2 regions of the Sphingomonas sp. S2-65 genome follow, and region 2 is predicted to be linked to the other one. Evidence: predicted binding sites of a transcription regulator. Region 2 holds the regulator's gene; the other holds the start of a gene.
The links. Region 2 encodes LexA, which represses DNA repair genes until DNA is damaged. Its sites were predicted from a motif close to GTTCCNCNCTTGTTCT; they were not measured.

Region 1 (15,142 bases), 360 kb from region 2:
CCGAGGCGGCGTTCGCGGCGGTTTCGGCAGGGCGGACCAGCGACACGCTCGACGCCTATCCGGCTGCGTACGAGCAGAGCTGGGTGTACAAGGAGTTGCGCACCGTCCGCAACGTCGCGCCGCTGGTGAAGAAGTTCGGCGACACCTGGGGAACGCTGCTCTCCGGCGTGGCGATGTGGATGGAGACGGTCGGCCTGCGCTGGCCGATCACCATGAAGCACAAGCCCGACCATGAGAGCCTGTGGCGCGCCGAGCACGCGCGGAAGATCGACTATCCCAAGCCCGACGGGGTGCTGACCTTCGATCGCCTGTCCTCGGTGTTCATTTCGAACACCAATCATGAGGAGGACCAGCCGGTCCACCTGACGCTGAAGGATCCGGACATCCCGATCCGGTTCAACCTGCCGGTCTATGCCGAGCCGGCGCAGCGTTACTGCCCGGCCGGCGTGTATGAAGTGGTGGAGGAGGCCGGCGAGCCACGCTTCCAGATCAACGCGCAGAATTGCGTCCACTGCAAGACCTGCGACATCAAGGACCCGACCCAGAACATCAATTGGGTGGTGCCCGAGGGCGGGGGCGGGCCGAACTACCCGAATATGTAACGGCTCACGGAAGGCTCGGCGGCAGGTGCCGGCGTCGCTGGGCCGGTGCCGGGTTTGAGACCAAGTGTGAAGATCGGCGCCTGCCATTCTCCAGGCGGGCTGCTAAGGCGCGGGGATGATCACCGAACCCGCGCCCGCCAAGCTCAACCTCGCGCTGCATGTCCGCGCGCGCCGCGCTGACGGCTATCACGAACTCGAGACGCTGTTCGCGTTCGTGGCGTTCGGCGATGTGGTTCGCGTGGCGCCGGCGGATGCCCCGCGCTTTGCCATCACCGGGCCGTTCGCGGATGCCTTGTCGTCCGAGGGCGACAATCTCGTCACGCGCGCCGCCGCGCGCTTCGGCGAGCGGTTCGGCGATGGCGCCTATGCCATCGAGCTGGAAAAGCATCTGCCGGTGGCCTCGGGGCTCGGCGGCGGATCGGCGGATGCGGCGGCGACGTTGCGGGCGCTGGCGCGGCTGCGGGGCGTCGCGGTCGACGATCCGGCATTGTTCGACATCGCCGAAGGGCTGGGATCCGACGTGCCCGCCTGCCTGCTGGGACGTACGGCAATCGGGCGGGGACGGGGCGAGAAGCTGGAGCCGGTGCCGGGGCGGCCGGGAACGCCGGTGCTGCTGGTGAACCCGGGTGTGGCGGTGTCGACCGCTTCGGTGTTCGAGCGCTGGGATGGTGTCGACCGAGGCCCGTTGGGCCGTGATCCGCTGGAAGGGCGCAACGACCTCGAGGCGCCGGCGATCGCGGCCGCGCCAGTGATCGCCGAGGTGATCGCCGCGCTCAAGGCCGAGCCCGGCGTGGTGCTCGCGCGGATGTCCGGGTCGGGAGCGACGTGCTTCGCGCTGTTCGACGAGGCGGAGGCGTGCGCCGCCGCGGGCGCCGCGATGGCGCGGGCAGGCTGGTGGAGCGCGGTTACGCAGCTTGTTTGAGCGTCTGCCAGGCTTGGTAAGCGGGGCTTTGCGGGCGTGCGAGAGAGTGGACGCAGCGGATCAGACGGCGGGGCCGGACGTCCGCTGGTGGCCCGGCTCGCCCCGCGCCACCATCGTGACAGGCTCCGCCCGATCGGGCAGAGCCGTCCCATGATCCACTTGCTTCAAGACGGACCGATCGCCGTCGTCACGCTCGACCGCGGGGCGGCGCGCAACGCGCTGCCGATCGCCGGGTGGGACACGCTGGCCGAGACGCTCGGCCGGATCGGCGATGCCCGCGCGGTGATCCTGCGCTCGGAGGCTTCCGGCATCTTCTCGGCAGGCGCGGACATCGGCGAGTTCGCGCGGCTTCGGGACGATCCGGATCTGCGGGTGCGGTTTCGCCAGGCGATGCGCGCCGGCATTGAGGCGGTCGCGGCATTGCCGATGCCGGTCATCGCCGCGATCGACGGCGGCTGCTTCGGCGCGGCAGTGGCCCTGACGCTGGCGGCCGACATCCGCATCGCCGGCGATGATGCGGTTTTCGCAATCACGCCGGCAAGGCTGGGCATCGGCTATCCGCAGGCTGATGTCGCGCGGCTTGTGACGCAGATCGGCCGGGGACAGGCGTCGCGGCTGCTGTTCACTGCCGAGCGGATCGATGCCGATGCGGCCGCGCAGATCGGGCTGGTGGAGGCTCGTGCGCAGGATGCGGGCGCCGCGGCACAGGCGATGGCGCTGCGGATCGCCGCCAATGCGCCGGGCGCCGTGCGATTGCTCAAGCGCATGGTGGCCGGCAGCAGCGGCCTTGATGCGCAGTTCGACGCGGCCTTTGGCGGTGCGGAGTTTGCCGAAGGACTCCGGGCATTCCAAGACAAGCGAGAAGCGGACTTCCGATGACACCACCGGCTGAAATACTTGAGGGGTCGCAGCGGGATATCCTGCTCCTTTGCGACCATGCCTCAAAAGCCGTGCCGGACGATGTGGATCTCGGCATCGCGCCCGAGCTGCTCGATCTGCACATTGGCGTGGATATCGGCGCCGGGCCACTTACCCGCGGTGTTGCCGCGACGCTCGACGCGCCGGCGATCCTGGCGACGGCGTCGCGGCTGGTCGTCGATCTCCACCGCGAGCCCGACCATCCTGCGCTGATCCCGCTCCGATCCGACGGCCATGCGGTCCCCGGCAATGAACATGCCGACCGTGCCGAGCGGATCGCGCGCTTCCATGCGCCCTATCACCGATTGCTCGCCAACCGGGTGCGCGCTCAGCGGCCCAGGCTGATCCTGTCGATCCACAGCTTCACGCCGCGGCTGGAACAGGGTGGTACCGACCGGCCGTGGGAAGTCGGCATCCTCTACAATCGCGACGCCCGCGCCGCGCTGCCGGCGATCCGCTTCTTCGAGGAGCGTGGATGGGTGACCGGGGACAACCAGCCTTATTCGGGGCGGCTGCTTAACGCGACTCTGAACCGGCACGCCGAAGCCAATGGCATCCCCTCCGCGGCGATCGAGATCCGCAACGATCTGATCCGCCACCGCGACGGGGTTGCCGGGTGGACTGCACTGCTCGCCGAACTGGCAAATTCTTTGCGCAATAGTCTTGCGCGCGGAGTTGCTGCCGCGCAATAGCCTGTCGCGCTATGACACACCAGTTTGATAAATCCACGCTCCCCAGCCGTCATGTTTCCGTTGGTCCCGAGCGCGCGCCGCACCGAAGCTATTACTATGCGATGGGCATTCCCGAGGAGGACATCGCCAAGCCGTTCGTCGGCGTGGCGTCCGCGGGCAACGACAGCGCGCCGTGCAACATCACGCTCGACGCACAGGCAGAAGTCGCGCGGCGCGGGGTGATTGCGGGCGGCGGTATGCCGCGGCGGTTCAACACCATCACCGTTACCGACGGCATCGCCATGGGCCACCAGGGGATGAAGTCGTCGCTCGTCAGCCGCGAAGTGATCGCAGATTCAGTCGAGCTCAGCGTGCGCGGGCATTGCTATGACGCGCTGGTGGGCTTTGCCGGGTGCGACAAATCGCTGCCGGGGATGATGATGGCGATGCTGCGCCTCAACGTGCCGTCGATCTTCGTCTATGGCGGATCGATCCTGCCGGGCCGCTTCCACGACAAGGACGTGACCGTGGTCGATGTGTTCGAAGCGGTCGGCCGCTACGCCGCGGGTGCGTGTCCGCTGAGCGAAGTGCATGATCTGGAAAAGGTCGCCTGTCCGGGTGCCGGCGCCTGTGGCGGGCAGTTCACTGCCAACACCATGGCCTGCGTTGCCGAAGCGATTGGGTTGTCCATTCCGAACAGCAACATGGCGCCTGCTCCTTATACCAGCAGAGAACAGGTGGCGCATGCCGCCGGGGTGCAGGTGATGGAGTTGATCGCGCGCAACCTGCGCCCGCGCGACCTGTGTACCCGCGACGCGTTCGAAAACGCGGCGCGCGTGGTCGCGGCGACGGGCGGATCGACCAACGCCGCGCTGCACTTGCCGGCGATGGCGAGCGAGGCCGGCATCGAGTTCGACCTGTTCGACGTGGCCGAGATCTTCAAGACGACCCCCTACATCGCCGATCTGAAGCCGGGCGGGCGCTATGTCGCCAAGGATATGTACGAGGCCGGCGGCGTGTACATGCTGATGAAGACGCTGTTGGCGGGCGGCTTCCTGCACGGCGACTGTATGACCGTCAGCGGCAGGACGCTGGGCGAGAACATCGATGAGGTGACCTGGAACCCCCATCAGAAGGTGATCCATGACGTCAAGACGCCGCTCACGCCGACCGGCGGCGTGGTGGGATTGCGCGGATCGCTGGCGCCGGACGGCGCGATCGTGAAGGTGGCGGGCATGCATCGTCTGCAGTTCGAGGGCCCGGCGCGCTGCTTCGATTGCGAGGAAGAGGCGTTCGCGGCGGTCGAGCAGCGCGCGATCCGCGAAGGCGAAGTGATCGTCATCCGCTATGAAGGGCCCAAGGGCGGTCCGGGCATGCGCGAGATGCTGTCGACCACTGCCGCGCTGTATGGGCTGGGCATGGGCGAGAAGGTGGCGCTGATCACCGACGGCCGCTTCTCCGGCGGCACGCGCGGCTTCTGCATCGGGCATGTCGGGCCGGAGGCTGCGGAAGGCGGGCCGATCGCGCTGGTGGAGGATGGCGATTTGATCCGCATCGACGCCGAAGCGGGGACGATCGACCTCCAGGTGCCCGAGGCCGAAGTCGCCGAGCGGCGGGCGCGGTGGCAGCCGCGCGTCAACGACTATCAATCCGGCGCGCTGTGGCGCTATTCCCGAACCGTCGGCCCGGCCTATAAGGGCGCGGTGACGCACCCGGGAGCCAGCGCCGAACGCCATGTATACGCGGATATCTGATTCACGCTCCTGCCCTCGCGCGCTGCCGGCGCGCGGGGGACTGGCTGCGCTGCTGCTGCTCGCCGCGTGCAAGCCGGCGCTTCCTGACAAGCCGGCCGACGCCAAGCGCGCGGCGCAGAGCGAGGCCTATGCCGAGGCCGAGGGCAAGATCGCCTGTGCGCCGGTCGGGTCGGACACGTTCACCCGCAGTTGCACCGTGGACCGCGTCCAGTCGCAGGACGGCATGTTCCTGACACTGCGCCAGCCCGAAGGCGGCTTTCACCGGCTATTGGTGACCAAGGACGGCCGCGGCGTCGTGGCGGCGGACGGAGCCGAGCGCGCGGTGGTCACGGTGCTGGGGCCCGACGTTATCGAAGTGGCGCTGGGCGGGGCGCGATACCGGCTGCCGGCAACCGTCAAGGGTTCCGAGGCGCGGCGGTGATACCGGCCGGCGCGCCGATCCTCACCGCCGCCCAGATCGTCGCCGCCGAGCAGGCGGTGTTCGCGTCGGGTGTATCGCAGGACGCCTTGATGGAGCGTGCCGGCGCGGCGGTGGCGCGGGAAACCGCACGCTTCGCGATGGGGAGGCCGATCCTGATCCTCGCGGGCCCCGGCAACAATGGCGGCGATGCCTATGTCGCGGCACGGCTTTTACAGAATGAGGGGCTGGACGTCAGCGTCGTGGCGACCGGTGCGCCCAAAGAGGGCGCCGCCGCGCGGATGCATGCGCTTTGGCAAGGCACGACCACGTCGCTCTACGCGGCAAGGCCGCGTCCGGTGCTGGTCGACGGGCTGTTCGGAACCGGCCTTGCCCGACCGCTCGAGCGTGGGCTGGCGGCAGTGTTTGCCGACCTGTGCGCCCAGGCCGAGTTCACGCTGGCGATCGACCTGGTATCGGGGCTGGATACCGACACCGGCGCCGATCTGGGCGCGCCGCTCGGTGTCGACGTGACGCTGGCGCTCGGCGCGCTGAAGCCTGCACATCTGCTCGACGCAGGTCTCGAGCGGTCGGGGCGGGTGCTGCTTGCCGATATCGGGATCGAGAGCGACACCGGATGGCGAACGGTCGGGCGACCGCGCCTCCACACGCCGCACGCGCATAGCCACAAATACAGCCGCGGGCTGGTGGTGGCGATCGAAGGGGCGATGCCGGGGGCGGCGCGGCTGGCGTCGGTGGCGGCGATGCGATCGGGCGCCGGATATGTCGTGCTGGCGGGCGCCGAGCCCTGGCAAGGCGGCCCGGACGCGCTGGTGCGGCGCCGGTTCGGCAGCAGCGCCGATCTCGCCGAGTTTCTCGAATGGGACCGGATCGATGCCATTGTCCTGGGGCCTGGGTTGGGCCGAGACGGCAATGCCGACGCCTATCTGCGGGCTGCCCTCGCCGCCGACAAGCCGCTGGTGCTCGACGGCGACGCGCTCAGCCTGATGGCGACCAATGCCGCGTCCTGGCTGCAGACGCGTACCGCACCCACCTGGCTGACGCCCCATTCGGGCGAGTTCGACCGGATGTTCGGGTTCGATGGCAGCAAGATCGACCGCACGCTCGCCGCTGCGCGGGCGACGGGGGCGACGATCGTGCACAAAGGCGCGGATACGGTGATCGCCTCGCCCAAGGGGGCAGTGCGGGTGCTGGCCGGAGCCTCGCCCTGGCTGTCGACGGCAGGAACGGGAGATGTGCTCGCGGGGCTGCTCGCCGCGCAGGTCGCGCAGGGCGCCAAGAGCGTGCAAGCCGCCGAGGCGGCGACATGGCTGCATGGCCGCGCGGCGCAGCTTGCCGGGCCCGCCTTCCATGCCGACGCGTTGATTGAACCTATTTCACAAGCGGTTGATGAATGTCTTCGAGTTTGAACGAGATCATACGGGTTGCCGGACGCGGGGACGGGGTGACGGCGGACGGACGGCATGTGCGCTTCGCCGCGCCCGGGGATCTGCTGGCGGACGACGGTGCGGTCGTCCCGGGCCCGCATCACCAGCAGCCGCCGTGCAAGCATTTCCCGGCATGCGGCGGATGCCAGCTCCAGCATCTGGACGATGCCAGCTGGAGCGGGTTCATCGTCGACCGGATCGGTGGGGCGCTGGCGGCGCAGGGGCTGGAGGCGGAGATCCGCACGCCGCTGCTGTCGCCGCCGAACACCCGCCGGCGGGCTACCCTGCATGCCGAACGGCGCGGGCGGCAGGTGCGCATGGGGTTCACCGAGCAGAACAGCCACACGCTGATCGACATCGAGGAATGCTGGGTACTGGCGCCCGAGCTGTTCCAGCTGGTCGCGCCGCTGCGGGGACTGCTGGCGGCGTTGATCCCGGGCAACCGGCGGATCAACGTGCATCTGGCGCAGACCGACCAGGGACGTGACGTTCTGATTGACGGGCTGGAAGCCCAGGGGCTGGCCGCGGCCGAGGCGATCACCGCCTTTGCCGGGCGCCACAAGCTTGCGCGCTTTTCGATCGACGAGGGGTTCGGGCCGACGGCGCGGTGGGAGCCCGAGCCGGTGGCGGTCACGCTGGGCGGCGTCGCGGTGCCGTTCCCGCCGGGCAACTTCCTTCAGGCGACGCGCGAAGGAGAGGCTGCGCTGATCGCGGCGGTGCGCGCGGTCGTCGGCGCCGCGCGGGCAGTGGCGGATTTGTTCGCCGGGCTGGGCACCTTCACCTTCGCGCTGCCCGGCGCGCGGGTCTATGCCGCCGAAGCCGCGCGCGATCCTATCCTGGCGCTCAAGGCCGCGGCCACGCGCGCGCAACGGGCCGTTTTCGCCGACCATCGCGACCTGTTCCGGCGGCCCCTGCAGCCTGGTGACTTGAACAACTTCGATGCAGTGGTGCTGGATCCGCCGCGCGCAGGCGCGCGCGAGCAGGTCGCCGAACTGGCCGCATCCAAGGTGCCGCTGGTGGCATATGTTTCGTGTAATCCCAGTACCTTCGCGCGCGATGCCGAGACTTTGTGCAAAGGCGGCTATACGCTCGACTGGGTGCAACCGGTGGGCCAGTTCCGCTGGTCGACTCATGTCGAACTGGCGGCGCGGTTCAGCCGCTGAGCGGCGGGTCGACTGCGGCGTCGGCTCGCGGATAGTCGGCGCGCAGGAAGAAGAGCCCGTCGGGCGGGGCGTTGAGGCCCAGTGCCTGACGGTCCTTTGCCGATAGCGCGCGCCCGACGTCCGACACGCTCCAACGCCCCTGACCGACGAGCGCGAGGCATCCCACCATCGAGCGCACCTGGTGGTGAAGGAAGGAGCGGGCGGAGGCGCGGATCAGGATGCGATCGGCCTCGCGCGTGACGTCGAGCCGGTCGAGCGTCTTGACCGGGCTGTCCGACTGGCAATGCGCCGAGCGGAAGGTGGTGAAGTCGTGGAGCCCCACCAGCTGCTGGGCGGCGTCGTGCATCGCCGGGGCGTCGAGCGGGTTGGCCAGACGCCAGGCCAGGCCCTTTTCGTGCGTGAGCGGCGCGCGCCGATTGACGATGCGATATTCGTAGTGGCGGGCGCGGCAGGAAAAGCGGGCATGCCAGTCGTCGGGTACTACCACGCAGTCGAGAATGGCCACCGGGTTGGGACGCAGGCGGGCGTTGAGTGCCTCCATCAGGCGGAACGGCGTCAGGTCGCGGGCGATATCGAGGTGCGCGCGCATGCCAAGGCCATGGACGCCGGCATCGGTACGTCCTGCCGCGTGGACCGTCACGGTCTCGCCGGTGACGCTGCCTGCGGCGTCCTCGATCGCCTGCTGGACACTGGGGCCGTGGCTCTGGCGCTGCCACCCCATGAACGGGCGGCCGTCGAACTCGACGGTCAGCGCGAACCGAGTCAAAGCCGCGTGCCTGGCGGGATGGCGAAGCCGCGCAACAGCTCCTCGGCCGGCATGATGCCGCGGCCGGCGCGCTGTACCGATGTCGGGCGGATCGCGCCGTCGCCACAGGCGATGGTGAGTGCGGCGTCGAGCACGGTGCCCGGCGCGCCGGCGCCCGGAACGCAGAGGGCTGCGTGTACGCGTATCCGTTCTCCGTTCAGCTCGAAGAACCCGCCGGGTGCGGGATTGAACGCGCGGATCTGGCGTTCGACCGTCGCCGCGGATTGCGTGAAGTCGAGCCGCGCCTCGGCCTTGTCGATCTTGGGCGCGTGGGTGATGCCCTGCTCGGGCTGCGGCGCGGGCGGAAAGGCGTCGGGGTCGGCGAGAACCTCGAGCATGAGCCTGGCGCCCATCGCGCTCAGTTCGGCCGTGAGATCGCCTGCGGTCTTCGAATCGATGGCCGTGCGACCCTCCAGGCGGACGGGGCCGGTGTCGAGACCCGCCTCCATCTGCATGATGCCGACGCCGGTCTCCGCATCACCGGCCAGTATGGCGCGCTGGATCGGCGCGGCACCGCGCCAGCGCGGCAGCAGCGAGGCATGAACGTTGAGGCAGCCCAGCCGGGGCGCCGCGAGGATCGGCCGCGGCAGGATCAGCCCATAGGCCGCGACCACCGCCACATCGGCACCGAGCGCGGCGAACGCCGCCTGCGCGTCGGCATCGCGCAAGGTTACCGGAGTGCGGACTTCGATCCCCAGGGCCTCGGCACGGGCATGCACCGGCGAGGGCGTCAGTTGCTTGCCGCGGCCGGCGCGGCGCGGCGGCTGGCTGTACGCTGCCAGCACCTGGTGCCCTGCCTGCACCAGCGCGTCGAGCACCGGAACGGCGAATTCGGGAGTTCCCATGAAGATGATCCGCATGGCATCTCCTCAACCGCTTGGCAGTGCCGGGCGCAAGTCCCTATGTCGCGTTCATGGCTTCTCCTGAAATCGAGGCACTCACCCAGGCCCTGTCGCGGCTGCCGGGGCTTGGCCCCCGCTCGGCGCGGCGCGCGGTGCTGCATCTGCTCAAGAAGCGCGAGACCGCGCTCGACCCGTTGCTGGCGGCGCTGGGCGCCGTGAGCCAGAGGCTGAGCACCTGCGGCATCTGCGGCAATGTCGACACGCTGGACCCGTGCGCGATCTGCGCCGATCCGCGCCGGGATGCGCGCGCCTTGTGCGTGGTGGAGGAAGTCGCCGACCTGTGGGCGCTTGACCGCGCGCGGCTGTTTCCCGGCAAGTTCCACGTGCTGGGCGGGCGGCTGTCGGCGCTGGAGGGGGTCCGTCCGGAGGATTTGCGCATCGACAGTCTGGTCCGCCGGGTCGCCGATGGCGGGGTCGACGAAGTGGTGCTGGCGATGAACGCCACGCTGGATGGCCAGACCACCGCGCATTACGTCGCCGAGCGGCTCGAGGCGTTTCCGGTGCGGATCACCCAGTTGGCGCATGGGCTGCCGGTGGGGGGCGAGCTCGATTATCTCGACGAAGGGACGCTGGCCCAGGCATTGCGGGCGCGGCGTCCGGTCGCCTGAGCACGCGGGTGCTTGCGGCGATCCGGGACCGCGACTATTTGACCGGCATGGCCATTCTACCGATTGTCGAAGTACCCGATCCGCGCTTGCGCCTCGTCTCCGAACCCGTTGGGGACGTGGACGATGCGTTGCGCCAGCTGATCGCCGACATGTTCGACACGATGTACGACGCGCCGGGCATCGGCCTGGCCGCGATCCAGGTCGGCGTCGCCAAGCGCGTCGTCGTCATGGACCTGCAGGAGGAGGAAGACGAGGAGGGCAAGCCGATCCGGCACCCGCGCGTCTTCATCAATCCCAAAATCTCCGAACCGTCGGAAGAAATGTCGGTCTATACCGAGGGCTGCCTGTCGATCCCCGAGCAATTCGCCGATATCGAGCGTCCCGCGCGATGCCGGGTGAAGTGGCTGGACGAAAAGGGCGAGTCGCACGACGCGGTGTTCGACGGCCTGCTCGCGACCTGCATCCAGCACGAGATGGATCATCTGGAGGGCATCGTGTTCCTCGATCACTTGTCGAAGCTCAAGCGCGACATGATCATGAAGAAGCTCACCAAGCTGCGCCGCGCCGCCTGATCCGGCGGCGGGCGGGTGCCGTCGGGCGATGGACGCCTGAAGCTTCCGCTTGCCCGGCCCCGAGCGGCGGGGTAGGTTCGCCTTCTGTTCTTGGAGGCGTGTTTTGGAACCCCTGGCTCTCGCATTGATCGTCTTGGCGCTGTTCGCCGGCATCCTGGCCGGCTGGCTGCTGGGCGGGCGAGGGGTGGCGCAGATGCGCGCCGAGCGCGACAAGCGCGAGGCGGACTTCAAGGCCGCGATCATGGACCTGGCTGCTGCCGAGGAGCGCGCGAGCGAGACGCTGGCGCTGCGTTCGGAGCTGTCCCGAATTCGCGACGAGCGCGACCTGGCGCGGCTGGAACATGCCGAGCTGAAGGCCAAGGCGGGCGCGTTCGAGGAGCGGCTGACCGAGTTCGTCAACGCCCGCGAAGTGATGGCCGGGCAATTTCGCGAGCTCGCCGCGAACATGCTGGGCGAGGCGCAGAAGAGCTTCCTCGAACGCGCCGATGCACGCTTCAACCAGGCCGGCGATAAGAACGAAGCCAAGCTCAAGGCCTTGCTGCAGCCGGTTGAATCGACGCTCAAGCGCTATGAGGAAGGCCTGCAACGGGTCGAGAAGGACCGCCACGACAGCTATGGCGCGCTGAAGGAGGCGATCTCGTCGGTGCAGGCGGGGCTCGGTGAAACCCGCACCGAGACGGCGAAGCTGGTCAACGCGCTGCGGGCGGCGCCCAAGACCCGCGGGCGCTGGGGCGAGCAGCAGTTCCGCAACCTGATCGAGCTGGCCGGGCTCGACGCGCATGTCGATTTCGCTTCCGAAGTGTCGGTCACCACCGACGACGGCATGCTGCGTCCCGACTTCATCATCCGCCTGCCGGGCGACCAGCAGCTGATCGTCGATGTGAAGTGCGTGCTCGACGCTTATCTGCAAGCGTCCGAGGCGACGTCGGCGGAGGAGCGCCAGGCGGCGCTGGCGTCGCATGCGCGGGCGGTGCGCAACCATGCCGACGCGCTGTCGCGCAAGGCCTATTGGGCGCAGTTCGACAAGGCGCCCGACTTCGTCATCATGTACATTCCGGGCGACAATTTCCTGTCGAGCGCGCTGGAGTTCGACATGGAGCTCTGGGAGCGCGCGGCGCGCAACCGGGTGATCATCGCGGGTCCGTCGGCGTTCCTGCCGCTGGCGCGCACCGTCGCGGCGATGTGGCGCCAGCAGAAGCTGACCGAGGACGCGCGCGAAGTCGGCAAGCTGGGCAAGGAAATGTACGAGCGGCTGGCGACGGCGGCGACGCATCTCAAGCGCGTCGGCGGCGGGCTCAACAGCGCGGTCGAGAATTACAACAAGTTCGTGTCCAGCTTCGAGGGGCGGGTGATGGTATCGGCGCGCCGCTTCCAGGCGCTCAACGTCGATACCGGCAATTCGGAGCTAACGGCGATCGACACGGTCGACGTGGTGGCGAAGGCGCCGGCGGTGGAGTTGCTGCCCCCAGCCGAGATCGACGACGCGGACGAGGCGCGCGCCGCCGCCGAATAGCCCGGCTTATCGGCGCGGGACGAGCGTCAGCCGGCTGCGGTTCGGCGCAGTCATCACCAGCGCGCCCGATTGGCTGCGGCTGACGCTGAGCGGCTGGCCGAGGATTGCGAGCAGGCGCTGCTCCTGCGCGGCAAGCCCTTCGCCGATGCAGCCGCGGCGGGTGGTGGCGAGCGGCCTGGCCTGCAGGTGTCCGCGCGCGAAATCGAAGCCGCCGCTGAAGCTGTTGCACCCGGTCTGCCCCTGGACGCGCGTGCCGCTGAAGGCGATGTGCGGCTCGGTGCCGCGCAGCACCGGACGCCTGTCGATCGCGCTGACCGTCCACTCGCCTTCGAGCAGAGTTGGGCCGCCGCTTTGGGAGAGGATCGCGCCGCCGCAGCCCTTGCGCACCGTGCCGCCGATGCGGAGCGTCACCGTGTTGCGATAGCGGCGGTCGCTCATGCCGTCGCTGCACGGGGTGTGCGCGATGAGCACCGAGAGGCGCGGGGTCTGGTACCGCGTGCCGTTGCGCCCGTTCAACGCCCGCGGCTTCGCCACGCTGATGCCGCGCCCCTCGGCCGGCCGGTAGCGGATCGTGCTGCCGTCGATCGTCAGCGACCAGAACGGCTCGGTGCCGAGCGCGCGATAGGGTGCAGGCTGGGCTGCTGCGGCGAGGCTCAGGGCGAGAACGGTCAGCGACATGCAGGGCTCCTTTCCCGCTGCTCTGCGGGATCGTCGCTGAACGGCATGTTGCCGAACTTCCGGGTCAGGCGCGCCGCTGCTGGTTGAGCACTTCGTACGCCATCACCGCCGTCGCCACTGCGGCGTTGAGGCTGTCGGCCTTGCCGAGCATGGGGATCTTGACCAGCAGGTCGCATTCGGCCGCCATGAAGTCGGGCATTCCCTGCGCCTCGTTGCCGGTGAGCAGGAAGGTGGGGGATGCATAGGCCGGCGCCTGATAGTCATGCTCGGTATCGAGGCTGAGGCCGACCAGCTGGCCCGGACCCGAGCGCAGCCAGGGCAGGAACGCGCCCCAATCCGTCCGCACGACGGGCACCGTGAAGAGCGCCCCCATGCTGGCGCGTACCGCCTCGACTGAAAAGGGGTCGACGCAATCGTCGATCAGGATCAGCCCGCCCGCGCCGATCGCGTCGCCGGTGCGCAGAATCGTGCCGAGATTGCCGGGATCGCGGAGCCGCTCGGCCACCAGCCAGATCGGCGCGCTGGTCCGGTCGAGATCGTCGAGCGCGGGACCGAATTCGGGGTAGACGCCGACGACCGCGCCGGGATTGTCCTTGCCCGAAAGCTTGGACAGGATGTCCGCATTGGTCTCGATCGCCTCGCCGCCGGCTGCCTCGGTTTCGGCGACCAGCGCCTGCACCAGCGGATGCGGGCCATTGTCGCGGGCGAAGAACAGGAACTCGGGCAAGCGCCCGGCTTCGCGCGCTTCGGTGAGGATGCGCAGCCCCTCGGCGAGGAACAGGCCCTCTTGCTTGCGGTGCCGCTTCTCGCGCAGCTGGCGGACGCGCTTGATGAGCGGGTTGGAAAAGGCGGTAATCTCGCGCGGCATCAGTCTTCGCCGAAGCGCGCTTCGACGAGCTCGGCCAGCGCCTGGACGGCGGCTTCGGCGCCGTCGCCCTCCGCGCTGATCGTGATCGAGTCGCCCTTGGCCGCGCCGAGCATCATCAGATCGAGGATCGAAGTGCCCGAGGCGCTGTTGCCGTCCTTTTCCACCGTCAGTTCGACCGGCTGGGACGAGGCGAGGGTGACGAAGGCCATGCTAGCCCGGGCGTGGAGCCCGCGTTGATTTTCGATGGCGACGATACGAGTGGCGCGGCTCACGCGGCGGCTTCTCCAAGGACTTCGGAGGCGATGGTGATGTATTTGCGACCGGCGTCGCGCGCCGCGGCGACGGCGTCGGTCACCTTCATCGTCTTGCGGGCGCTGCCCAGACGGATCAGCATCGGCAGGTTGATCCCGGCGATCACTTCGATCCGCCCGGCCTCCATCAGCGAGATGGCCAAGTTCGACGGGGTGCCGCCGAACAGGTCGCTGAGCACGATCACGCCCTGACCTTCGTCCACGCGGCCGATCGCCTCGGCGATGTCGGCGCGGCGGCCTTCCATATCATCCTCGGGGCCAATGCAGATCGGGGCGATCCGGTCCTGCTTGCCCACCACATGCTCCATCGCGACGACGAACTCCTCGGCGAGCCGCCCGTGCGTCACGAGTACCAAACCAATCATCTTAAAACTCCGCCCCCTGAAATGGTGACCGGGGCTCCTTCCAGCGAGTCCTGCGGTGCGGTCTGCAAATCGCGGTGCGACACCGTGGGCGAAAATCCCTCCTCGCGCAACCGGCGGGCCATCCGTTCGGCGACGTGAACCGAGCGATGTCTCCCTCCGGTACACCCGAACGCGACCGTGACATAGGATTTCCCCTCCGCCTCGTACCGGGGAAGCAGCAGGAGGAGCAGCGCCTCGATCTGCGCCATGGCCGGCCCGTAGGCGGGGTCCTCCTGGATATAGGCCGAGACGTCCGTGTCCTTGCCGGTACCCGGCCTGAGCTTGGGCACCCAGTGGGGATTGCGGAGGAAGCGCATGTCGAACACCAGGTCGGCGTCGCGGGGCAGGCCGCGGGCGAAGCCGAACGACGTCACGGTCAGCACCGTCTTGCCCAAATCGTCTCCCGAAAAGGTGGCGCGGATCTGCTGCGCCAGCTCGTTCGACCGCAAATTGGTGGTGTCGATCAGCCGATTCGACCAGCGCCGCAGCGGGATCAGCAGCTCGCGCTCACGGGCTATGCCGTCGCTGGCGGGGCGATCCTGCGCGAGCGGGTGGCGACGCCGAGTCTCGTCGTAGCGGCGTTCAAGCTCGGAGCCCGAGCATTCG
Region 2 (15,142 bases):
CCGTCCAACTCACGCTGGACGGTCTGCGCCCGCTGGGCGGCACCGTCCGCTGGGCGCGCGAGCGGCTGGCGGGCATCGCCTTCGATGAGGATCTGGGCTGGCAGACGCTGATGCCCTGGCTGCGCGGCGTCCAGCAGGCCGCGCTCGCCGGCGTGCCCGCCACTTCGGTCGAGGCCGAGGCCGAAGGGATGATCCCCGACAAGCACGCCATCCGCCTCGACGCCCCCGCCCGCGTCCGTGAGGGCGTGCGCTGGTGGAACGCGCGCGTCCGCGGCATCACCGCCCAGCTTGTCGAACTCGAAACCCGCGCACATCTGCTGCCGGGTGCGCAGCTCTGGGTCTCGCTGCCCGAAATCGGCGGCGGTCCCGCCTCGGTCGTGGAAACGGCAAACGGCCGCATCCTCTGCGAATTCCGCCTCCCTCTGCGCCCCAGCGACCTAGGCGCGATCACCGGCCAACGCCGCCCAACCTAAGAAAATCCTCCCCCGGAGGAGGCGGTGGCGGGCTATTCCCCTCACACCAGCGCGCCGCATCCGCAGCACGCCCACAAAAAAACCTCCCCCGGAGGGGGAGGGGGACCGCGCACGCAGTGCGTGGTGGAGGGGTATTCCCCTCATGGGACCACCCTCAAAAACCAGTCACCGCGCAGACCGCCGCAAAGCCGAACAACCCGCTTCAACCATCCACGCACTCCGGCAACCAGGCCGGCGCCACCCGGCACCGGCCCGATCCCATCACCCGCGCGAACCGCGCAGCGTGTTCAGCACCGCGATCGCCGCCACTCCAAGGAACGCCGCGCTGGTCCAGGGACGTGCCTTGGCAAACCCCTTCGCCTTCTCGGTGAGCGGCGCGTCGCCCGTGAAATGCTCGCGGAACGCGTCGGTCAGCGCTGTCTTCTTATTCGAAGCGGGCGCAGCGTCGGTCGTCGGCGCGGTGGTGACGTCATTCATTCCAATATCTCCCATCAGGGCGCGGAGATGCGCCCGTTCGGCATCAGGAACGCCCCAGAACCGCGCCGGTGCCGCCCTCACGCAGAAACCACCGCACGATCCACTCGGCCGATCACGCGCATCGCGCGCGGCACGCACAAGCCCTTGCGTGCCGCGCCCGCCTCCCCAAAGACGGGGCATGCGCCCGCTCCTCCCGCTTGCCGAAGCCCAGGCCCGCCTCCTCGCCCTCGCCGAACCGGTGCCGGCCGAGCAGGTGTCTCTCGCCCAGGCGCATAACCGCTGGTTGGCCGACGACCTCCTGGCCCACCGCACGCAGCCGTCGGCCGATCTGTCGGCGATGGACGGCTATGCCATACGCTTCGCCGACCTGCCCGGCCCTTGGCGGGTGGTAGGCGAGAGCGCCGCCGGCCGCGGCTATTCGGGCGAGGTTGCCCCGGGTCAGGCCGCCCGTATCTTCACCGGCGCCCCGCTCCCGCCGGGCACCGACACCGTGCTCGTCCAGGAGGAAGCCGCACGAGACGGCGTCACGTTGCTGCTAAACGGCGAAGGCCCGCCCCGCCTCGGCCGCAACGTCCGCCGCCGCGGCCTCGACTTCACCCAGGGCGAGCGCCTGCTGGAGGCCGGAACCCGCGTCACCGCCGCCTGCCTGGCACTGGCCGGCACCGCGGGCCACGCCACGCTCCCCGTCCGCCGCCGCGTGCGGGTCGCGATCGCCGCCACCGGCGACGAGCTCGTGCCGCCTGGCGCCCCGGTTGGCGAGGCGCAGCTTCCCGAAACCAATCGGCTGATGCTGGCCGCACAGCTTGCCGATCTGCCGGTCGACATCGTCGATCTCGGCATCCTCCCCGATCGCCAGGACCTGCTCGAAGCCGCCTTCTCCGGCCTCGACGCGGACCTGCTCGTCACCAGCGGCGGCGCGTCGGTGGGCGACCACGATCTCGTCCAGCCCGCGCTGAAGGCGGTGGGTGCGCAAATGGACTTCTGGCGGGTGGCGCTGCGTCCGGGCAAGCCGGTGATGGCCGGGCGGCTCGGACGGACCTTGATCACCGGGCTTCCTGGCAATCCGGTATCCGCCTTCGTGACGGCGATCCTGTTCGTCCGCCCGCTCGTCGCGCGTCTCGCCGGCGCGGCCGATCCGCTCCCGCGCGCAAGCCTGGCGGTGCTAGGCGAACCGCTGGCCGCCAATGGCGAACGGACCGACTATCTACGCGCCGAACTGCGCGACGGCCGCGCTTACGCCTCCACGATCCAGGACAGTTCGATGCTGCGGACGCTGGCGCGCGCCCACTGTCTGATCCTGCGCCAGCCCCATGCGCCGGCCGCCGAAATCGGCGACTCGGTGGAGATCCTCAACCTCGCTTGACAACTTAGGGGAACATTGCATAAACGTTCCGTGTCTGTTCTGGACCCGGAGGACCCTTCGATGCTCACGCGCAAGCAGCACGAGCTCATCTGCTTCATCGCCGACCGCCTCAACGAGACGGGCGTGTCTCCTTCGTTCGAGGAGATGAAGGAGGCGCTCGACCTGAAGTCGAAGTCCGGTGTTCATCGCCTTATCAGTGCCTTGGAGGAACGCGAGTTCATCCGCCGCCTCCCCAACCGCGCCCGCGCGCTCGAAGTGCTGCGCATGCCCGAGCGCAAAGCTGAGGGCCCTCAGCGCAAGTCCAGAAACCCCGCCCCCGCGGCACCTTCGCAACCTTCCATGACCCCGGCCAACGATGTCGTGGAAATTCCCCTCCACGGCCGCATCGCCGCCGGCACGCCGATCGAAGCGTTCGAAGGCGCGACCATGCTCCCGGTTCCCGCCGCGCTGCTCGGCTCGGGCGAACATTATGCGCTCGAAGTCGCGGGTGACTCGATGGTCGAAGCGGGGATTCTCGACGGCGACTATGCGCTGATCCGCCGCACCGAAACCGCCCGCGACGGCGAGATCGTCGTGGCGCTCATCGACGACGCCGAAGCAACGCTCAAATATTTCCGCAAGGAAGGCGCCATGGTTCGCCTCGACCCCGCCAACCGTGCTTACGATGCGCAGCGTTACCGCCCCGATCAGATCCGCGTACAGGGCCGTCTCGCCGGACTGCTGCGCCGCTACTAACGCATACGCGGCGGATCGACGGTCGGCGGCGCCTTCCATGGCTGTTCGCCCCCGTCGCGAACCGTACGGATGCTGCGCGAGGAAAAGGTGATCGCGACGCCGCCGGTCTGCCGCAACAAGTCGCGGTCGAGCTTCAGCCAGCGCGGGGAACAGCCCGGCGGCAGCCGCCGCTCGCTAACGACGATGTCGGATTGCGCGCAGCTTGCCATCATCGCTTTCCAGGGCACTAGGTAGGAACTTCGGGTCGCGGAAACGCGCCAGCGCCGCCCTCCGCTGCTCAGATCCACGAGACACAGATCGGCGCTGCAGCGCGCCTCGCGCGCTCCGGCCAAGTCGGCAAGCACGTCGCCAGCACCGCTATTTTCGCTCAGCATCGCACGGGTATAATCGCCCGCGCGGTCGCGGAGCAGCGCCATCGATCCATTCGACAGCCGCACCGCCAAGTGACGGCCGTCGCCACTCACCAGCAGATCGGGACCCGGCGTCAGCAAAGCCCAAATTATACCAGTGGCGAGCGGCACCAGTCCTCCCAGCCGAACACGGGTCCTCCACAGCGCGAACCACAATCCGCCGACCACGATCAGCGCATATGCGCCAGCTGGCATGGAGGGCAGCGACGCCACCGCCCCGGGCGCCGACGATGCGGCACGCGCCGATCCCAGCAGCAGCAACAGCGCTTGATTCGTAAGCCACCACGCCGGCCAACCCAGACCCGCCACGTCGAGCAACAACGCCAGCGCCTCCAGCGGCATGATGACGAAGGTGGTAAGCGGAATCGCGATGATGTTGGCCAGCGCCCCGTAGACGCCGGTCTCATGGAAGTGGAACAGCGCGATCGGCATCAGCGTCAGCTCCACCGCAACCCCGGTAAGCAGCAGCGAGCCCAGGCTGCGCATCAGCCGAGTGCCCCGGCCCTCCTCGCGCTTGGCGAACAACTCACGCAGCCTGGGGCTCTCATGTAGCACCACGATCGCGGTCACCGCCGCGAAACTCAGCTGAAAACTCGGTCCTGCCAGCGATTCGGGCCACAGCAGCAGGACCAGCAGAGCGCCTGCACCCACCAGTCGCAACGTGATCGCCTCACGCCCCAGGCTCAACGCGAGCAGCACCAGCAACGCCGCGGCGCAGGACCGGATCGTCGGCACTTCCGCCCCGGTCAGCAGCGTGTACCCCACCGCGGCGAGCGCGCCCGCGCCTGCGGCGACCATGGGCAGAGGCAAGCGCAGTGCCAACGCCGGACTGAGGGCAAGCAGCCGCAGAACCACCAGCATCGCCGCCGCGGTCACTGCCGTCACGTGCAGCCCGCTTACCGACAGCAGGTGCGCCAGCCCTGAGCGCTGCATCGCCTCGGCATCCTCTTCGGAGATCGCGCCGCGGTCGCCGGTAGCAAGCGCGCTTGCAATGCCCCCGGCACTGCCCGTGATGTGCGACTGGATGTGCGCCGACAATCGCTGCCGCAAACCCGCGCTGGCCGACCCGGCCGGTGTCAATATCCTCACCGGCGCAAAGCCCTTGCCCGTCGCGCCCAGCCGGTCGAACCAGGCCACCCGCGCAAAGTCATAGGCGCCTGGCACCGACGGTGCCGCCGGGGGCATGAGCCGTGCGCGCACCTGAATGCGGGCGCCGCGGTCTAGCCCCGTCGGCACATCTGCCTCCGGCAAGTTCACTCGGACCTTTTCCGGCAGGCTCCTCGCATCATCGGGCAGCAGGGTGACTCGCACCAACTCGCGAGCGGGCAGCCGCTCGACGCGAGCGACGCGTCCAGTCACCAGGGCTACCGCCGGCCGGGACAGCACAGGGGAAGCGACTCGCTCCGCCCGAAACCAGATAAGCAGGCACCCTGCCGCCACCGTCAGGCCGGCGACCCCGAGTAACCGAGCTGCACGACTCGTCCTGGTCGCGGCAATTCCAGCCGCTCCAACCGCGCTGGACGCCAGGCTGAAGCCAATCCACTGTTCGCGCGTCGGCAACAGGAACCATATCGCGATCCCCGCCCCAAGCAGCACCGGGATCCACAGCACCAGCTGTTCGCGCTCAACCTCGAGCCATTTTTCTGTCGCGGCGAAATACTGGCGAAACGCCGTTCGGGCACCCATTTGAAGGCGCGGCAACCCCGTGCTAGGGGCCTCGGCGGCTGATCTGGCCATCGATTTTCAAGTCTGGGAGCACGCGCGGTTGAGCGCAACATCTGATATTGCCGCAGGCAGCGTGATCACGCGCTTCGCCCCCTCGCCCACGGGCTTCCTGCACATCGGCGGCGCACGTACGGCGCTCTTCAATCTGCTTTTCGCCCGCCATCACGGCGGCAAGTTCCTGCTGCGCATCGAAGACACCGATCGCGCGCGTTCGACTCAGCCGGCGATCGAGGCGATCCTGGACGGCATGCGCTGGCTCGGCCTCGACTGGGATGGCGAGGAAGTCTATCAGTTCGCGCGCGCGCAGCGCCATGCCGAAGTCGCCCGCGAGATGCTCGCGCGCGGATTTGCCTATAAATGCTTCGCCACCGCCGAAGAGCTTGAGGCGATGCGCGCCGAGCAGCGTGCGAACAAGCAGCCGCTGCGCTATGATGGGCGCTGGCGCGATCGCCCCGAGAGCGACGCAGCCGAAGGCGCCCCGTTCGTCGTGCGCCTTCGCGCGCCGCGCGAAGGCAGCGTCACGATCGACGATCTCGTCCAGGGGCCGGTCACCGTCAACAATGCCGAGCTCGATGATATGGTCCTGCTCCGCTCCGACGGCACGCCGACCTATATGCTGGCGGTCGTGGTCGACGATCACGACATGGGCGTCACGCACGTCATCCGCGGCGACGACCATCTCAACAACGCCTTCCGTCAGCTGCCGATCTATCGCGCGATGGAATGGCCGGAGCCGCGCTATGCGCACATCCCGCTGATCCACGGTTCGGACGGCGCCAAGCTGTCGAAGCGCCACGGCGCGCTCGGCGTCGACGCATATCGCGACGAACTCGGCATCCTGCCCGAAGCTCTCTCCAACTATCTTCTCCGCCTCGGTTGGGGGCATGGCGACGATGAGATCATCAGCCGCGAACAGGCGACCGAGTGGTTCGACCTCGCCGGCGTCGGAAAGTCGCCTTCCCGCTTCGACTTGAAGAAGCTCGAAAACCTCAATGGCCACTATATCCGCGCGGCTGACGATGCGCAGCTTGCGGAGCTGATCGTGCCGCGCCTCGGCTTCGAGCCCAGCGAGCCACAGCGCACGCTGCTCGCCTCCGCGATGGCAGTGCTGAAGCCCCGCGCCGCGAACCTGCTCGAACTCGCAGACGGCGCCGGTTTCCTGTTCCGCACGCGCCCGCTGGCATTGGACGAAGGCGCCGCGGGCCTGCTGGAGGGCGACGCACGCGGGTTATTGTCGCGGGTGCATGCTGCGCTCCACGCCATTGCCACCTGGGATACCGAGACACTCGAGGCGGCAGTGCGCGCCGTCGCGGAGGATGCGGGCGTGAAGCTGGGTGCAATCGCACAGCCATTGCGCGCCGCATTGACGGGCCGACGAACCTCTCCGGGCATCTACGACGTTCTGGCACTACTGGGACGTGAAGAGAGCCTCGGCCGTATTGCCGACCAGATTAAATAAGAATCCTGATTTGGGTCAGATAAGGACACGAATATGAGCGACACCGCGAAGCTGAACGTGGCGGGAAAAGACGTCGAATATCCGGTGCTGTCGGGCAGCGTCGGACCCGACGTCGTCGACATCCGCAAGCTGTATGCGCAGACCGGCACCTTCACCTACGATCCCGGCTTCACCTCGACCGCGTCGTGTGAATCGGGCCTGACCTATATCGACGGTGATGAAGGTGTTCTACTGCACCGTGGCTATCCGATTGGCCAGCTCGCCGAGCAGTCGAGCTTCATGGAAGTGGCATATCTGCTGCTGAATGGCGAGCTGCCGAACGGGCAGGAGCTCGACAAGTTCAACAGCACGATCACGCGCCACACCATGCTCCACGAGCAGCTGGCGACCTTCTATCGCGGCTTCCGCCGCGATGCGCACCCGATGGCCGTGATGTGCGGCGTCGCCGGCGCGCTCTCTGCCTTCTACCACGACTCGACCGACATCACCGATCCGCAGCAGCGCATGATCGCGTCGCACCGGCTGATCGCCAAGATGCCGACGATCGCGGCGATGGCGTACAAGTACAGTGTCGGCCAGCCCTTCCTGTATCCGGACAATTCGCTGTCCTACACCGGCAATTTCCTGCGCATGACCTTCGGCGTTCCGGCCGAGGAATATGAAGTGAACCCGGTGGTGGAGAAGGCGCTCGACCGCATCTTCATCCTCCACGCCGATCACGAGCAGAACGCCTCGACTTCCACCGTGCGTCTCGCCGGTTCGTCGGGCGCGAACCCCTTCGCGTGCATCGCCGCGGGCATCGCCTGCCTTTGGGGTCCGGCGCATGGCGGCGCCAACGAGGCGGCGCTCAACATGCTGCAAGAAATCGGCCGCCCCGAGCGGATTCCCGAGTTCATCGCCCGCGCCAAGGACAAGAACGATCCGTTCCGCCTGATGGGCTTCGGCCACCGCGTCTACAAGAACTACGATCCGCGCGCGACGGTGATGCAGAAGACCGTGCGCGAAGTGTTCGAGTCGCTGGGCGTCAACGACCCCGTCTTCGAAGTCGCGCTCCAGCTCGAGGAACTCGCGCTCAAGGACGACTACTTCATCGAGAAGAAGCTGTTCCCCAACGTCGACTTCTATTCGGGCGTGATCCTGTCGGCGATCGGCTTCCCGACGACCATGTTCACTGCACTGTTCGCCCTTGCCCGCACCGTCGGCTGGGTCGCGCAGTGGAACGAGATGATCTCGGATCCCGAGCAGAAGATCGGCCGCCCGCGTCAGCTCTACACCGGCCCGGTGCAGCGCGACTACGTGCCCGTCGCACAACGCTGATCCTGAAACGGGGGCTCCGCTGGTCCGGAGCCCCTCGTCAAAGTGAACCTCAGCCTACGAACCGGTTCAGCATGGGGTAGTGCTCCGACCGGTACCTCTCCAATCATCGAGATAGAGAGGAGCCACAGGATGAAGTTTCGGAAGATCATTGCCGCCGCCGCCCTGGCCTTTGCCGGAGTCGCGGCTGGCGCGTCACCCGCCGCGGCTAGCCCAGCCACCGTCAGCGCGGCTGCAAGCACGGCGACCTTCATGGCGGCGAGCGCCGTCACCAACATCCAACGCTACGGCGACAACGATCGCTGGGGCCGCGACGACCGTCGCTGGGATCGCCGCGACCGCCGCAGCCGCGGCTGGGATCGCCGCCGCTACGACGACCGCAGGGGCTATCATCGCAGCCGCTATGACCGCTCGCGTCGCGCCTGCTGGAACGAGTGGCGCCGCGGTCGGCCCGTGACGGTCTGCGCGCGCCGCTAAGCCGCTGCGCGAGATCCCCTCTTCGGGACCCATGCAAAGCAGGATTTCAACTGCTGCACTAGAGCGGTCGGGCGTATGACGCCCGGCCGCTCTTTGCATCTTGAACCCTTCTTGCCTGGAAGCGCGCAAACAGCGCGCTGCCCTCAATTTCTCTAACCTTTCAGCGGATCGCGAAGCAGTGTCGGCTATTGCTCGCTGCCGAACGCTTCCAGCCTCAGCGGCAGCGTGAACACGAAGCGCGCGCCCATACCCGGTGCGCTATCCACCGTCAGGTCGCCGCCCATCGCCCGGGCCAACCGCCTCGCGATATAGAGCCCGAGCCCGCTTCCGCCCGGCTCCGCCGGATCGACGCGCGTGAACTTGTCGAAGATGCGCTTCTGATCCTCGGGCGCGATGCCCTTGCCTTGGTCGGCGACGATCACATGGCCGAAGCCGTCCTCCCGCTCGAGCCGGATCCACACCATGCCGCCCGCGGGCGAGTAGCGGACGGCGTTGCCGATCAGGTTCACCAGAACCTGCAACGCACGCCGGAACTCACCCGTGACGGGTAGCCGTTCGTCGAGCGCGGGCTTGTCGACCCGCACGTCGGACTGTTGCGCGCGAACCGTCAGCAGGCCCGCCGCACGCCGCGCCACATCGGCAAGGTCGAGCGGCTCGGGCGCGATCGTAAAGTCCAGCCGCTCGATCGCCTGCAGATCGACCAGATCCTCGACGAGCCCCAGCAGATGCCGTCCTGCGCTCGCGATATCGCCTGCATATTCGGCGTAGTCCGGCTTCAACGGGCCCTCGGTCTGCGCGCTGATGCTGTCGGCATTGGCGATGATCCGCCCTAGCGGTTCGCGCAGGGCACGGTTCAGCCGCTGGCTGAACGAGTCGGGAAAGCCGCCGAACGGCCCGGGTGTCGGCAACGGCGCGTCGGGTTCCGGCAGCGCCACATCCTCGCTGTCCAGCATGTACGCCGCGCCGATGAACCCGGCGAAGCGCCCCGCGGGATCGGTACGCGGCGCCGCCTCCAGGCGGACGCTGCGACCAGTGCCACGCAGCTCCGCTTCCTGACCGCGAAAGCGTGCTTGCGCCGCGACTGCGTTCAGGATCGGCAAGTTGCCGCTGTCGTCCTGCTCCAGGCTGAACAGCCGCGTGATCGGTTGCCCGAGCATCATCGCCACGTCGAACCCGTAACGCGCGCCAGCATCGTCGGAAATAAAGGTAATACGCAGCGAGGCATCGGTTTCCCAAAGCCAATCCGCGGCAGACCGCAGGAAGTCGCCATCCCGCTCGGGATCGTTTGCCGGTCCGCGCCAGCCCTGCTGAGCACGCCAACCGCTTACTTCCAGCCGCACGCTGTCGCTTTCGGGCTCGGCGCGCACCCAAAGTTCGATATCGTCTTCGCCATCGGCGGCGACCACATTGCGCGAAATGGCGATACCCAGCCGCTGCGCCAGCCGGGCCAGCGCTGCGATTTGCGGGATGGCGAGCGGCGCGCCGACGCGGCCTCCCGCGCGTTCGTTCAGATCGGCAAGCCGCATTTCGGCGTCGAGCAACCGCCCGGAATTATCTAGCCGGCCGATCGCAGTGACCGGAAGAGACTCGGCGGCTCTCATGTCATGTTCCCCGATGGGGCCAGGGCCAGGATCGCGGCGCAATAATCCGGGTGCAGCCTCAAGGTCGCGACTGCCCTGCCTGCTTCGATCGGATCCAGCGCCATGATCTCGTCGAGCCGGTCGGCAAATTGTTCGAGGCCGCGACGCGCATCGGCTTCGCACAGCGCATAGCCGATCTGCGCCACTGCACCGCGGGGCAGGTCCAGGGCGCGCAAGGCCACCCACAGCCCCTCGCCCGCCGGATCCAGCACCAGGTCTCGTGCAGCCGGAAAGCCGACGCCCAGCCCATGGGCCAGGATTGCGATGAACAGCACCACGCGTCCATCGCCAAGCGCTTCGATCAACAGGGCCGCAAGTTCGTCGGGCGGCGCGTCCAACGCCGCTGCGAAGCGCAGCGCGGCGTCCTCCAGGCGGTCGCCTTCGTCATACGCCGCTAAGCTGCGCAGCGCCGCTTCCGACAGCACCCGATCCACGGCCACGCCTTCGGCGCCCGATGCGGCGGTCGTCTCGCGGATTGCCGCCGCGACCCACCAGGTGAGCCGATGCTGCAGCTCAGGGGGCAAATCCCCCGCTTGCCCGCTTCCGCCAGTGCCTCTCCGCCGGCTCTCCGCCATCAGCAGCGCCACAGCACCGTTGGCGAGCATCCGGTCCGGATTCTGGGAAAATCGGTTCAAAAGGCTTGGCTGCTCAGGGTTGTCGGGCGCATGCATGGGCAATGCAGCGGCGAGCGCCTCTTGTCGCACGCGTGCAATAAGTTCGGCCATGAGCCCGGCGTCGCGAAGCAGCCCCGACTCGGTCAGCCGCTGATAAACGGCATCATCGATCCGTTCGAGCGCCGCTATCAGGCCGCTCTCGCCCCGAGCGGCGAGCAGATGCCGTGCATCTCCGCGGATTCCCGTCTCGATGCCATCGACCAGCCTTTCGAGCATCAGCGCCAGTTCGGAACGGAGTCGCTCGCCTAGGCGAACGGCTTCGGGCAGGAAGAAATCGTCGATTGCCAGCTTCAGGTCGCGCGCAGCACGGGCCTGCGTCGCCACCGCGCGTGCGAGCAGCTTGCCGGCGCCCAGGGCGGAACCATGGCGCATCTCGTGAAGTCGATCCGACATCGACTGCGATCTAGCAGAGCCATGATTAAGACGAGACTAAGCTTTCACTCGAGTCGCCTCGACAGCCGCAGCGAGTGTGCCAAAGGCGTACAGGGTGCAAATACCCAGTCCGATTGCCACCCACCCGGCAAGGGCAAACGGCGTGAGCACCAGCAAGTGCGCCGACGGGCTTGCCCACCAGCGCCGCGGCCGCGAGGGCGCCCGCTCCACCAGCAACTGCGCCGCGACGGCGACCAGCGCCAATACCATGGGCGTGGACGAGTCGATCTGCGCCTGCTCGACCCAGCCGGAAACCAGAGCCACGCCGCCGAACAACCCCAGCATGGCCCAAGCGAGCATGCGCGACCGGCGCTCTTCCCCTCGCAAGGTGGTGAGAGACGCCGCGGTCGTGATCGCTAGGCCGGCGACAAGTGAGACGACCAGCCCCGTGCCGGTCCACGCAGCACCGAGCGCAACCAGCGCGAGGACCCCGAGCAACCCGCCCGCGGCGACGGGTCCCCAGTCGGGCACGTTGCGCGAGACGAGCTCCGGCAGAGCGAGTCTGGCAATGCGGGTGAAAACCCAGCGGTCTGCCCAGTCGGTGCGGCGTTCGCTCAGCGCCGCGAGCACGCCGGTGTTGCGCGCCGCGAGTCCTTCTGCGGTGCGCTCGACCGCATGTCCGCCCCGGAGCCAGCCGCTGGTCAGCGCCACATGCTCCGCCCCCGACTGCGCCGTCACGCGAAGCAGCGCAGACTGAAAGTCGTAATCCTCCGGCATGGACGCGATCTGCTTCAGTTGCGGGAGCGAGATCCGCGCAACGCCCGCCCAACAATGGCGCATGTCCAGCCGCTCGATCGCGGCGAGCGAATCGGCCTGATCTGTCACGAGAAGCGCCTCCGGCCCTTCTCCTCCCATTCGATCGATCACCGGGTCGGTCGTCACCAGACCATCGGCAAGCACGAGCACGCGCGTACCCGCCGGCATCTTTTCCGCCGCTTCTTCGGCGGATCGCACTACGTCCAGCGCGACGCCCCGCCGCGACGCCCGGTTCACTGCAGCCAGCAGTCCCGGCGTCATCCTGCCGACCGCGACCAAGACTTGCTCGGCGCCCGCGCCCACCAGCAGCCGCACTTGATATTCGAGCAGCGTCATGCCCCCGAACGGCAGTGTAGCCACGAGCGTACCTGGCCGGTCGCTCGCCTCCTCGATTGCAAAAATCAGCCCCGCCAACATGCGGGCGTGGTTAAGCGGATTGTGCGCGTCCTGCAAACCCCGCTCGCGCGCCGAAAGGACGTTCTCAGTACAGAAGGAAGCTCTGGCGCGTTTCTATCCAAGCCGCCTCGTCCGGCAACGTCAGCGAGTCGAGATCCGCGGGCATAGCTGCGGCCTCGTCCACCCATTCGCGTAGGCCCGTTCCGCCGTTGATCACGTCGATCGCGAGCTTGTCGAACTCATACTCGTAGGGGAAGTCCCGCCACAGGGCATAGTCCGGATAGAGCCTGCGGATCGCCTTGAAGCCCAAGGCCTGGAGCCTCCAGGGCTGGAATGCGGCATGAAGGTAGCCAGGCCCTTCCGCGTGAAGGAACACGCCCGAGCAGAGCTGACCGACATGCTTGTGGAAGGTTGGCTGGAACCACATGTCGCGAAGGATCACGCCCTCCAGCCATTCGGGCGCGAGGCGACCCATCTCGCCGATCACCACCTTTGCGTCGATGTCCGGCGCGCCGAACAGCTCGAGCGGTCGCGTGGTGCCCCGCCCTTCGGACAATGTTGTCCCTTCGAGCATCACCGTGCCGGCATAAGCCCGTGCCATGTTGACGTTGGCGGCATTCGGACTCGGGTTGATCCACACCCGCTCGGGGGGCCAGCCGAAGCCGGGCGCTTCCTCGGGGTTCCAGCCGTCCATCGTGATTACGCGATAGTCGACGTCGAGCTTGTAGTGGGCGATGAACCAGTGACCCATTTCGCCAAGCGTCATGCCGTGCCGCATCGGCATCGGCCCTGCTCCGACAAAGCTTTCCCAGCTAGGTCGAAGTGTCAAACCTTCCACCGGGCGGCCTGCGGGATTGGGCCGGTCCAGCACCCAGACCGACTTGCCGTGCGCCGCCGCCGCTTCAAGCACGTAGAGCAGTGTCGTCAGGAAGGTATAGATCCTGCAGCCGACATCCTGAAGATCGACGAGCATGATGTCGAAGGTCGTCATCGAAGCGTCGGTCGGGCGCCGGACCTCGCCGTACAGGCTGAACACCGGCATGCCGTAGCTCGAGTCGGTGAAGTCCGGCGACTCCATCATGTTGTCCTGCAGGTCGCCGCGGACGCCGTGCTGCGGACCGAACACCGACGTGATGTTCACGCCGGCCGCCATGAGCCCGTCGAGCGAATGCGTCAGGTCTGCGGTAACCGATGCCGGATGCGCGAGCAGCGCAACGCGCTTGCCTTCGAGAGGACGACGAAGCTGAGGGTCGGCGAGCAGCCGGTCGATGCCGAAATTCATGGCGTCTTCGCTGCCGGGAGTTCGAGCACGAAGCAAGCGGGATCATGGAAATCGGGCTTGCCCGGCGGATGCGCGAGTGCCCAATAGGACTTCGTCCCGTCAGCCTCCTCGATGACGGCGGTCACGTTGGCCTGAAGCGCCACGCCGGGTAAAAGCGCGGTTGGGTCCAGTTCGACCTTCATAGCGTAGGCGACGCCATCCTCGGGCTTTATCTGCCCGATCTTCGGATCGACCCTTAGCGGCAGATCGCACATCCCCTCGCGGTACGACGCGAATTCATATGCTGCCCAACGGGTGGAGGGCGAGAAGTTCATCTCCATATAGCCTTCACTTCCAGACCGACGCAGGAACAGCTCGAAGCACGTCGTCTTCCATAGCTCGTCGGCGCGCTCGGAGGTCCGCCGCTCGGGAAGCGCCGGCACCGCACCCCGCACCTGGAAAGTCAGCGTGCACGCGCCGTCAGCCATACACATCTCGACATCGACGCCCGTCACGGCGCTCGGCGCGAAGCCAGGATGCGGAATCAGCGAATAGATCACTGCACCTGCGTGCCCGAACCGGCCCGCCGATGAAAGGCCGGACCGAAACCGCGTCCCGTGGGTTGGGGCGGAACCCAGTCTCGGAAGGTCCTTCGCATGCTTCGCTCCATCCTCATCGGCCTCGTGGCAGGCGCGCGCTCGATGACCCCGCTGGCGGTGGTCGCCAACGCCGCGCGTACCGGCACGCTGCCCCAAGACAATGGCGCGCCGCGCTTCCTGGCCAACCCGCTCGTATCGCTCGGCGCCACCGCCCTCGCGACTTATGAGCTGATCGGGGACAAGCAGAAGAGCGCGCCAGATCGGATCATCCCGCCCGCGGTGATCATCCGCAGCATGAACGCCGCCTTTGCGGGCATGGCGCTGGCACCCCGCAACGAGCGCTTCCCGGCGGCCGCAGTCGCGGGTGCGACGGCAGTGCTCGCCTCCTACGCCACCTTCGCGGCCCGCATGGTCGCCATGCGCAAAGGCAGCCAGTTTGTCACCGGCGTCGTGGAGGATGCCATCGCGGTATCGACCGCAGTCGCGGCGGCACGCGCGCACCTGCCCGAGCTGCCAGCGCCCACCCGGCAACTCTCGGCTCCGCATTGAGCGGCACGCCCTGCGCCAAGCCGGCGGAGGGATGACGCGGCGCCGCTCAGCGGCTATGCGGCCCGCACCATGACGCAATACAAATCCGATCTGCTTCGCCTCCTCGCAGAGCGTGGGTACATCCACCAGCTCACCGATGCCGAGGGCCTAGACGCGCTCGCCGGCAGCCAGGTGGTTCCCGGCTATATCGGTTTCGATCCCACGGCGCCGTCGCTCCATGTCGGGCATCTCGTGTCGATCATGATGCTCCGCCAGCTTCAGCGTGCGGGCCACAAGCCGATCGTGCTGATGGGTGGCGGCACCGGCAAGATCGGCGACCCCAGCTTCAAGGATGAAGCCCGCAAGCTGCTGACCGGCGATCTGATCCAGGAAAACGTCACCTCGATCAAACGCGTGTTCGAA

Region 1: a site for LexA is predicted at 10,838-10,853, ahead of LZ586_RS03190 (DNA recombination protein RmuC). Genes of this name have one in related genera too.

Annotation. Positions count from the first base shown of each region.
Region 1 covers NZ_CP090953.1:636,858-651,999, reverse strand. Annotated here, with positions in the region: gene LZ586_RS03250 (electron transfer flavoprotein-ubiquinone oxidoreductase) at 1-602, shown strand, start outside; gene LZ586_RS03245 (4-(cytidine 5'-diphospho)-2-C-methyl-D-erythritol kinase) at 718-1,524, shown strand; gene LZ586_RS03240 (enoyl-CoA hydratase/isomerase family protein) at 1,675-2,403, shown strand; gene LZ586_RS03235 (N-formylglutamate amidohydrolase) at 2,400-3,134, shown strand; gene ilvD (dihydroxy-acid dehydratase) at 3,146-4,867, shown strand; gene LZ586_RS03225 (hypothetical protein) at 4,848-5,288, shown strand; gene LZ586_RS03220 (NAD(P)H-hydrate dehydratase) at 5,285-6,694, shown strand; gene LZ586_RS03215 (class I SAM-dependent RNA methyltransferase) at 6,679-7,875, shown strand; gene truA (tRNA pseudouridine(38-40) synthase TruA) at 7,865-8,641, opposite strand; gene fmt (methionyl-tRNA formyltransferase) at 8,638-9,540, opposite strand; gene recR (recombination mediator RecR) at 9,594-10,190, shown strand; gene def (peptide deformylase) at 10,238-10,762, shown strand; gene LZ586_RS03190 (DNA recombination protein RmuC) at 10,866-12,275, shown strand; gene LZ586_RS03185 (META domain-containing protein) at 12,282-12,953, opposite strand; gene LZ586_RS03180 (TrmH family RNA methyltransferase) at 13,018-13,821, opposite strand; gene LZ586_RS03175 (HPr family phosphocarrier protein) at 13,821-14,093, opposite strand; gene LZ586_RS03170 (PTS sugar transporter subunit IIA) at 14,090-14,497, opposite strand; gene rapZ (RNase adapter RapZ) at 14,494-15,142, opposite strand, start outside.
Region 2 covers NZ_CP090953.1:272,023-287,164, reverse strand. Annotated here, with positions in the region: gene LZ586_RS01500 (PilZ domain-containing protein) at 1-473, shown strand, start outside; gene LZ586_RS01495 (hypothetical protein) at 735-950, opposite strand; gene glp (gephyrin-like molybdotransferase Glp) at 1,129-2,313, shown strand; gene lexA (transcriptional repressor LexA) at 2,374-3,048, shown strand; gene LZ586_RS01480 (ComEC/Rec2 family competence protein) at 3,045-5,144, opposite strand; gene gltX (glutamate--tRNA ligase) at 5,224-6,642, shown strand; gene LZ586_RS01470 (citrate synthase) at 6,676-7,959, shown strand; gene LZ586_RS01465 (hypothetical protein) at 8,089-8,433, shown strand; gene LZ586_RS01460 (ATP-binding protein) at 8,619-10,034, opposite strand; gene LZ586_RS01455 (DUF2336 domain-containing protein) at 10,031-11,140, opposite strand; gene LZ586_RS01450 (hypothetical protein) at 11,177-12,352, opposite strand; gene LZ586_RS01445 (exo-beta-N-acetylmuramidase NamZ domain-containing protein) at 12,417-13,613, opposite strand; gene LZ586_RS01440 (DOMON-like domain-containing protein) at 13,610-14,152, opposite strand; gene LZ586_RS01435 (DUF4126 domain-containing protein) at 14,249-14,740, shown strand; gene tyrS (tyrosine--tRNA ligase) at 14,810-15,142, shown strand, end outside.